Linked DNA regions of Azospirillum brasilense. The protein of the gene in region 1 interacts with the protein of each later gene in a pairwise test. Links are inferred from orthologs where the notes say so. Each region holds a gene or a part of one and is shown in the gene's direction. Other genes may lie near its edges.

The links.
Region 2: the proteins of AMK58_RS03425 (region 1) and murG interact in binary tests that used the Escherichia coli proteins (3 or more experiments, as listed by UniProt). The link is inferred for Azospirillum brasilense from one-to-one orthologs.

The regions. Positions count from the first base shown.
Region 1 is NZ_CP012914.1:754,557-757,806, reverse strand. Bases 103-3,041 are described here. They hold AMK58_RS03425 (TrmH family RNA methyltransferase), read left to right. Parts: upstream 103-1,108; coding sequence 1,109-1,975; downstream 1,976-3,041. Other genes in these bases: msrA (peptide-methionine (S)-S-oxide reductase MsrA), read left to right, coding at 2,603-3,041; AMK58_RS03420 (hypothetical protein), read right to left, coding at 1,988-2,437; AMK58_RS03430 (SDR family oxidoreductase), read left to right, coding at 103-1,041. In the rest of the region: more of AMK58_RS03430, read left to right, coding at 58-102; more of msrA, read left to right, coding at 3,042-3,244.
Region 2 is NZ_CP012914.1:867,910-871,201, reverse strand. The notes cover bases 312-3,292. They hold murG (undecaprenyldiphospho-muramoylpentapeptide beta-N-acetylglucosaminyltransferase), read left to right. Parts: upstream 312-1,222; coding sequence 1,223-2,362; downstream 2,363-3,292. Other genes in these bases: murC (UDP-N-acetylmuramate--L-alanine ligase), read left to right, coding at 2,633-3,292; AMK58_RS03920 (hypothetical protein), read left to right, coding at 2,359-2,625; ftsW (putative lipid II flippase FtsW), read left to right, coding at 312-1,217. In the rest of the region: murD (UDP-N-acetylmuramoyl-L-alanine--D-glutamate ligase), read left to right, coding at 1-96; more of ftsW, read left to right, coding at 96-311. UniProt on the Escherichia coli protein: Cell wall formation. Catalyzes the transfer of a GlcNAc subunit on undecaprenyl-pyrophosphoryl-MurNAc-pentapeptide (lipid intermediate I) to form undecaprenyl-pyrophosphoryl-MurNAc-(pentapeptide)GlcNAc (lipid intermediate II).

The DNA.
Region 1 (3,250 bases):
ACGCCGGGCCATCCCGTCCTGTTGATGCCGCAGAAGGCATTGATTGGGAGAGGATGGATGGACAGCGTGCGCGGGGCCGTGGTGGTCGTGACCGGAGCGTCGAGCGGGATCGGGCGGGCCACCGCCCTGACCTTCGCGCGGGAGGGTGCCCGGCTGGTGTTGGCCGCCCGGCGGGAGGCTTTGCTCGGAGAGGTGGCCGAGGAATGCCGGGAGTTGGGCGGCGAGGCCGAGGTGGTGCCCACCGACGTCACCGACGCTCAGGCCGTCCTCCGGCTGGCCAACCGGGCGATGCAGCTGAACGGCGGCATCGACGTCTGGGTGAGCAACGCCGGGGTCGGCGCCGTCGGGCGGTTCGAGGACACCCCGCTGGAAGCGCACCGCCGCGTCGTCGAGACCAACCTGTTCGGCCCCTTGTATTCCGCCCACGCCGTGTTGCCGCTGTTCCGCCGGCAGGGCCATGGGGTGCTCATCAACACCGTGTCGGTCGGGGCCTGGGCGCCCGCCCCCTACGCCGCCGCCTACGCAGCCAGCAAGTTCGGGCTGGAAGGGCTTCTGGAAAGCCTGCGGGCTGAGTTGGTCGACGCGCCGGGCGTCCATGTCTGCGGCGTCTATCCCTTCTTCACCGACACGCCGGGGATGTCCCACGGCGCCAACTACACCGGCCATCAACTGGACGCGGAAAGCCCCTTCTACGACGACCCGCAGGACGTGGCGGACACCGTGCTGTCCCTCGCCCTGCGCCCGCGCGCTCAGGCGATGGTCGGGGCGATGACCCCGCTGACCCGGCTGGGGCACGCGGTGGCGCCGCGCCTGATGGAGAAGATCGCCGGCTACGGCGCCCACCGCCATTTCAGCCGGACCCCACCCGCCGCGCCGAGCGACGGAAACCTGTTCAGCCCGGTGGAGCGCGGCCGCGGCGTCACCGGCGGCTTCCGCACCCCGCCGCCCGGCTGGGTGTCGCCCCTGCTCGTCGCCGGGGTCGCGGCGGCTGCCGCTGCGGCCTATGCCGGCTACGCGCGGAGCAAGAACGGAAACCACTGAGGGCTTTGCGTCCGGGAACGGGTTGGTCCAGAATGCCGGCCCGTTCCCGCAAGCCCCCGAGACCATCATGCCGAAGCCGACGACCCCGCGCGGCCGTCCGCCTGTCCCGTCCCCTGCCCGCTCCCCCCGTCCGGGTCCGGCCCGCGCCGGCAAGGAGGTGCGCCGGGAGGAACCACCGCGCGAGGAGCCGGGCAAGCTGTTCCGCGTCGCCGGCCTGTCCGCCGTGTCCGCCCTGTTCGCCCATGATGCGGCGCGGGTGGAGCGGCTGTTCTTCGAGGAGCGGCTGAAGGCGAAGACCGGCGACTTCTGCAAGGCGATGGCGGCGGCGCGCAAGCCCTACCGCATGGTGGAGGCCGACGAGCTGGCGAAGGTCGCCGGGACGGTGCTGCACGGCGGCGTCGTCGCGCTGATCGCGCCGCGCCCGGTCCCCGCCTTCGACACCGAGGCGGCGAAGCGCTGGGCGGCGGACGGACAACCGCTGCTGATCCTGGACGGGGTCGGCAACCCGCACAATCTGGGCGCCATCCTGCGCACCGCCGCCTTCTTCGGCCTGCGGCGCGTCGTGGTGTCGGACCATCCCGGACAGGCCCTGCCGTCGGAGTCCGCCTACCGCGTGGCCGAGGGCGGCTTCGAGTGGGTCGAGCTGTACCGGGCGGCCAACCTGCCGGCGGTCCTGAAGCGGCTGCGCGAGTCCCACCGGGTGGCCGGAACGGCGCTGGGCCGCGGCCGGACGGTGGTGACCGACCCGGCGGCGCTCGCCATGGGGGATCGACCCGCCGCCGTCGTGCTGGGCAACGAGGAGGACGGGCTTCCCCCCGCCACCCTCGCCGCCTGCGAGGACATCCTGACCCTGCCCGGCACCGGCCGCATCCAGTCGCTGAACGTGGCGGCGACCGCGGCCATCCTCATCCACGCGCTGGCCAAGCCGGGCTGACGGCCTGATCGCTCAGCCGCCCAGGGCGATGATCAGCACCAGCGCCACCACGATGACCGAGACGACGGGCAGCATGTCCACCCCGCCGCGGTCCCAGGTTGGCGCCCGGCGGGAGCCGTGATGCCCGCCGTGGGCGTGGCCCAGCCCCTCGTCGGCCCAGCCATGTTCGGACGGGCGGGCGCCAGGGGCGGACACGGCGGGGGCCGCCGGGCTGGCGATGGTGACCACGCCGGCCCCGCGCTGGTAATCGCCACCACCGCCGCCGCGCGGGCGCTTCAACCGCTCGTCGGTCAGTTCCACGTCGATGCCCGCGGCCTCCAGCCGCTCCACCACCACGGCGACTTCTTCCGGGGTCATGGTTTCCACCGGCACATCCTGGCCGAGTTGCTCGACGCTGAGCCGGTTGTTGTGCTGGCGCCCCTTGCCGATCAGGCGCTGGAGGGTGGCGTCGTCGATCGTCATCGTTCTCTCCCCGCGGTTCCACCTTGGACTGAACATTCCGAAGGGTAAACACGCGGGGCCGCGGAAGGCTCCCGCGCAAAGGCGACGACTTGCCTCCGGGGCGGGGCGACCCGACATAATCCCCAAATCCCCATCCCCAACTCCTACGCCATCGGAGAGGCCGAGATGCTCGGAATGTTCATGCGCAAGCCCCTGGCGCTGCCCAGCGCGGCGGAGGCGCTGCCCGGACGCGACACGCCGGTTCCCGTGCCGCCGCGCCACCACGTCAACGGCAACCCGCTGACCCCGCCCTATCCGGAGGGGCTGGAGATCGCCGACTTCGGGCTCGGCTGCTTCTGGGGGGCGGAGCGCAAGTTCTGGAAGGTGCCGGGCGTCTGGTCGACCATGGTCGGCTATCAGGGCGGCCATACGCCCAACCCGACCTACGAGGAGGTCTGCTCGGGCCGCACCGGCCACACCGAGGTGGTGCGCGTCGTCTACGACCCGGCCAAGGTCGGGTTCGAGGAACTGCTGCGCGTCTTCTGGGAGGCGCACGACCCGACCCAGGGCATGCGCCAGGGCAACGACGTCGGCACCCAGTACCGCTCGGCCATCTACACCCACACGGACGCCCAGCGCGCCGCCGCCGAGGCCAGCCGCGAATCCTATCAGGCCCGCCTGGAACAGGCCGGCTTCGGCCCGGTGACGACGGAGCTTCGCGAGGCCCCGCCGTTCTACTACGCCGAGGACTACCACCAGCAGTATCTGTCCAAGAATCCCGCGGGCTATTGCGGGCTGGGCGGCACCGGAGTGACCTGCGCGGCGTGAGGGGGA
Region 2 (3,292 bases), 110 kb from region 1 along the record:
TGGGACCAGTTCGCGAATTTCGAGAAGCGCGGTGAGGCCTTCGCCGACGCCGTGAACCGCCTCGAAGGCAACGCCGTTCCGGGGGACCGCGCCTGATGATGACCTTCGACCGCACCGATCAATCCATCTTCGGCCGCTGGTGGTGGACGGTCGACCGCTGGCAGCTCGCCGCGCTGGCGGTGCTGATGGCGCTCGGCACGGTCCTGATCACCGCGGCCAGCCCGCCGGTGGCGGAGCGCATCGGCATCCAGGACACCTTCTACTTCGTCGAACGCCACCTGATGATGCTGATCCCCAGCGTCGCCATCATGTGCGGCGTCTCGCTGCTCAGCCCGCGCGGCGTGCGGCGGGCGGCGCTGGCGGTCTTCCTGATTTCGGTGGCGCTGGTCTATGCGACGCTGGTCGTCGGCGTCGAGATCAAGGGCGCGCGGCGCTGGATCCACATCCCCGGCCTGTCGATCCAGCCGTCGGAGTTCGTGAAGCCGGCCTTCGCGGTGGTCGGAGCGTGGCTGTTCTCGCTGTCGCGCACCAACCCCGGCTTTCCCGGCACGATCCTGTCGATCCTGCTCTACGGCCTCACCGTCGGCGGCCTGCTGCTTCAGCCCGACCTGGGCATGACGGTGGTGGTGTCGGCGGTGTGGTTCTCGCAGTTCTTCCTGGCCGGGCTGAACATCATGCTGGTCGGCGGCCTGGGCGTGCTGGGCGTCGCCGGCCTCGTCGGCGCCTATTTCACGCTGCCGCACGTCCACAGCCGCATCAACCGCTTCCTCGACCCGTCGAGCGGCGACACTTATCAGGTCAGCCGTTCGCTGGAGGCCTTCGCCAACGGCGGGCTGATGGGCACCGGCCCCGGCCAGGGAACGGTGAAGTATTCGCTGCCGGACAGCCACGCCGACTTCATCTTCGCCGTCGCCGGCGAGGAGATGGGGCTGATCTTCTGCCTGATCATCATCATCCTGTTCGCCTTCATCGTGCTGCGCGGCTTCGCGCGGGTGTTCAACGACACCAACTACTTCGTGCTGCTGGCGGCGAGCGGCCTGCTGATCCAGTTCGGCCTGCAGGCGGCGATCAACATGGGCTCCGCCCTGCATCTGATGCCGACCAAGGGCATGACGCTGCCCTTCATCTCCTATGGCGGCTCCTCGCTGCTGGCGCTGGGCTTCGGCATGGGCATGGTGCTGGCGCTGACCCGCAAGCGCTTCGGCCCGGCGGAGTGACGCGCATGGCCGACACCACACAACGTCCCATCATCCTCGCCGCCGGCGGCACCGGCGGGCACTTCTTCCCGGCGGAAGCGCTGGCGCGCGAGCTGCTGGCCCGCGGCGAGGCGGTGGCGCTGGTCACCGACAAGCGCGGCCAAGCCTTCGGCGACAGCCTGCCGGAGGTGACGGTCCACCGCATCCGCTCCGCCGCCCCCGGCGGCAACCTGCTGGCCAAGATGAACGCGGCGTGGCAGATGGGCCTCGGCCTGCTCGGCGCCAACGCGCTGATGCGCCACCTGAAGCCGGCGGCGGTCGTCGGCTTCGGCGGCTACCCCTCCGTCCCCACGGTCTACGCCGCCGCGCAAGGCCGCGTGCCGGTGATGCTGCACGAGCAGAACGCCGTGCTGGGCCGCGCCAACCGGATGCTCGCCGCCGCCGCACGCCGCATCGCCGTCGCCTTCCCCGAGGTCGCCGCGGTGAAGGCGGAGCACCGCCCGCGCCTCGTCCGCACCGGCAACCCGGTCCGCCCCGCCGTCGCCGCCCAGCGCGACGCCGCCTACGCCGTTCCCGCCCCCGGCGGCCCCGTCCGCATCCTGGTGATGGGCGGCAGCCAGGGCGCGCGCGTCTTCTCCGAAGTCATTCCCGAGGCGCTGGGCCGGCTGCCCGCCGATCTCCGCGCTCGCATCCATCTGGCGCAGCAGTGCCGGCCCGAGGATCTGGAGGCCGCCCGCGCCGCTTACGCCGGCATGGGCCTCGGCGGGCTGGAGCTGGAGAGCTTCTTCCGCGACGTGCCGGACCGGCTGGCCGCCTGCCATCTCGCCATCACGCGGGCCGGCGCCTCGACCATCGCCGAACTGACCTGCATCGGGCGCCCCGCCATCCTTGTGCCATATCCCCATGCCATGGACGACCACCAGACGGCCAACGCGCGGCAGCTCGCCGCCGCCGGGGCCGCCTGGGTGATGGCGCAGCCGGACTTCACCGCCGACGCGCTCGCCGCCCGCCTGACGGAGCTGCTGGAGTCGCCGGACGCCCTGACCGCAGCGGCGCAGGCCGCCCACGGCTGGGGCATGGCCGACGCCGCGCGCCGGCTGGCCGACGCCGTGCTCGACATGATCGCCAACCCGAACCACGCCCGAACCAAGGAAGCCGCGGAATGATCAAGGCAACGCGCAGCACCATCGCACGCCCCCGCTCGTCCCGGCCCCCCTCGTCCCGGCCCCTGGGCGACTGGCCGGCGGACATGACGCGGACCGAAGGCGCCTGGAGCAACCGGCCGGAATGCCCGCTGCTGCCGCGCGCCGGCGCCGGTTTCCTGCGCGACCGCCTGCACGTCACGATCGGTTCCCAGCCCCTTCCCTACGGCCTGTCCGACATGGCCGTGGATGCCACCCTCAGCCTGATGCTCCGCCGCGGAAAGTAATCCAGACATGCGCGCCCTCCCCCTCTCGATCGGCACCATCCATTTCGTCGGCATCGGCGGCATCGGCATGAGCGGCATCGCCGAAGTGCTGCGCAACCTCGGCTACACCGTCCAGGGCTCCGACCTGGCGGAGAGCGCCAACGTCAAGCGCCTGCGCGGGCTGGGCATCCAGATCAGCATCGGCCACCGCGCGGAGAACATCGCCGGGGCCGCGGTCGTCGTCGTCTCCTCCGCCGTCAAGCGCGACAACCCGGAGGTCGTCGCCGCCCGCGCCGCCCTGGTCCCGGTCGTCCGCCGCGCCGAGATGCTGGGCGAGCTGATGCGTCTGAAATGGGCCATCGCCATCGGCGGCACCCACGGCAAGACCACGACGACCTCGATGGTCGGCAACATGCTGGAGCACGCCAACCTCGACCCCACGGTGATCAACGGCGGCATCATCAACGCCTACGGCACCAACACGCGGCTGGGCTCGGGCGACTGGATGGTCGTCGAGGCGGACGAGAGCGACGGCACCTTCATCAAGCTGCCGGCCTGCATCGCCGTGGTCACCAACATGGACCCGGAGCATCTGGACTATTACGGCACCTTCGACAACATGCGGGCCGCCTTCGACAGCTTCGTCCAGAACATTCCCTTCTACGGCTTCGCCGCGCTCTGCATCGAC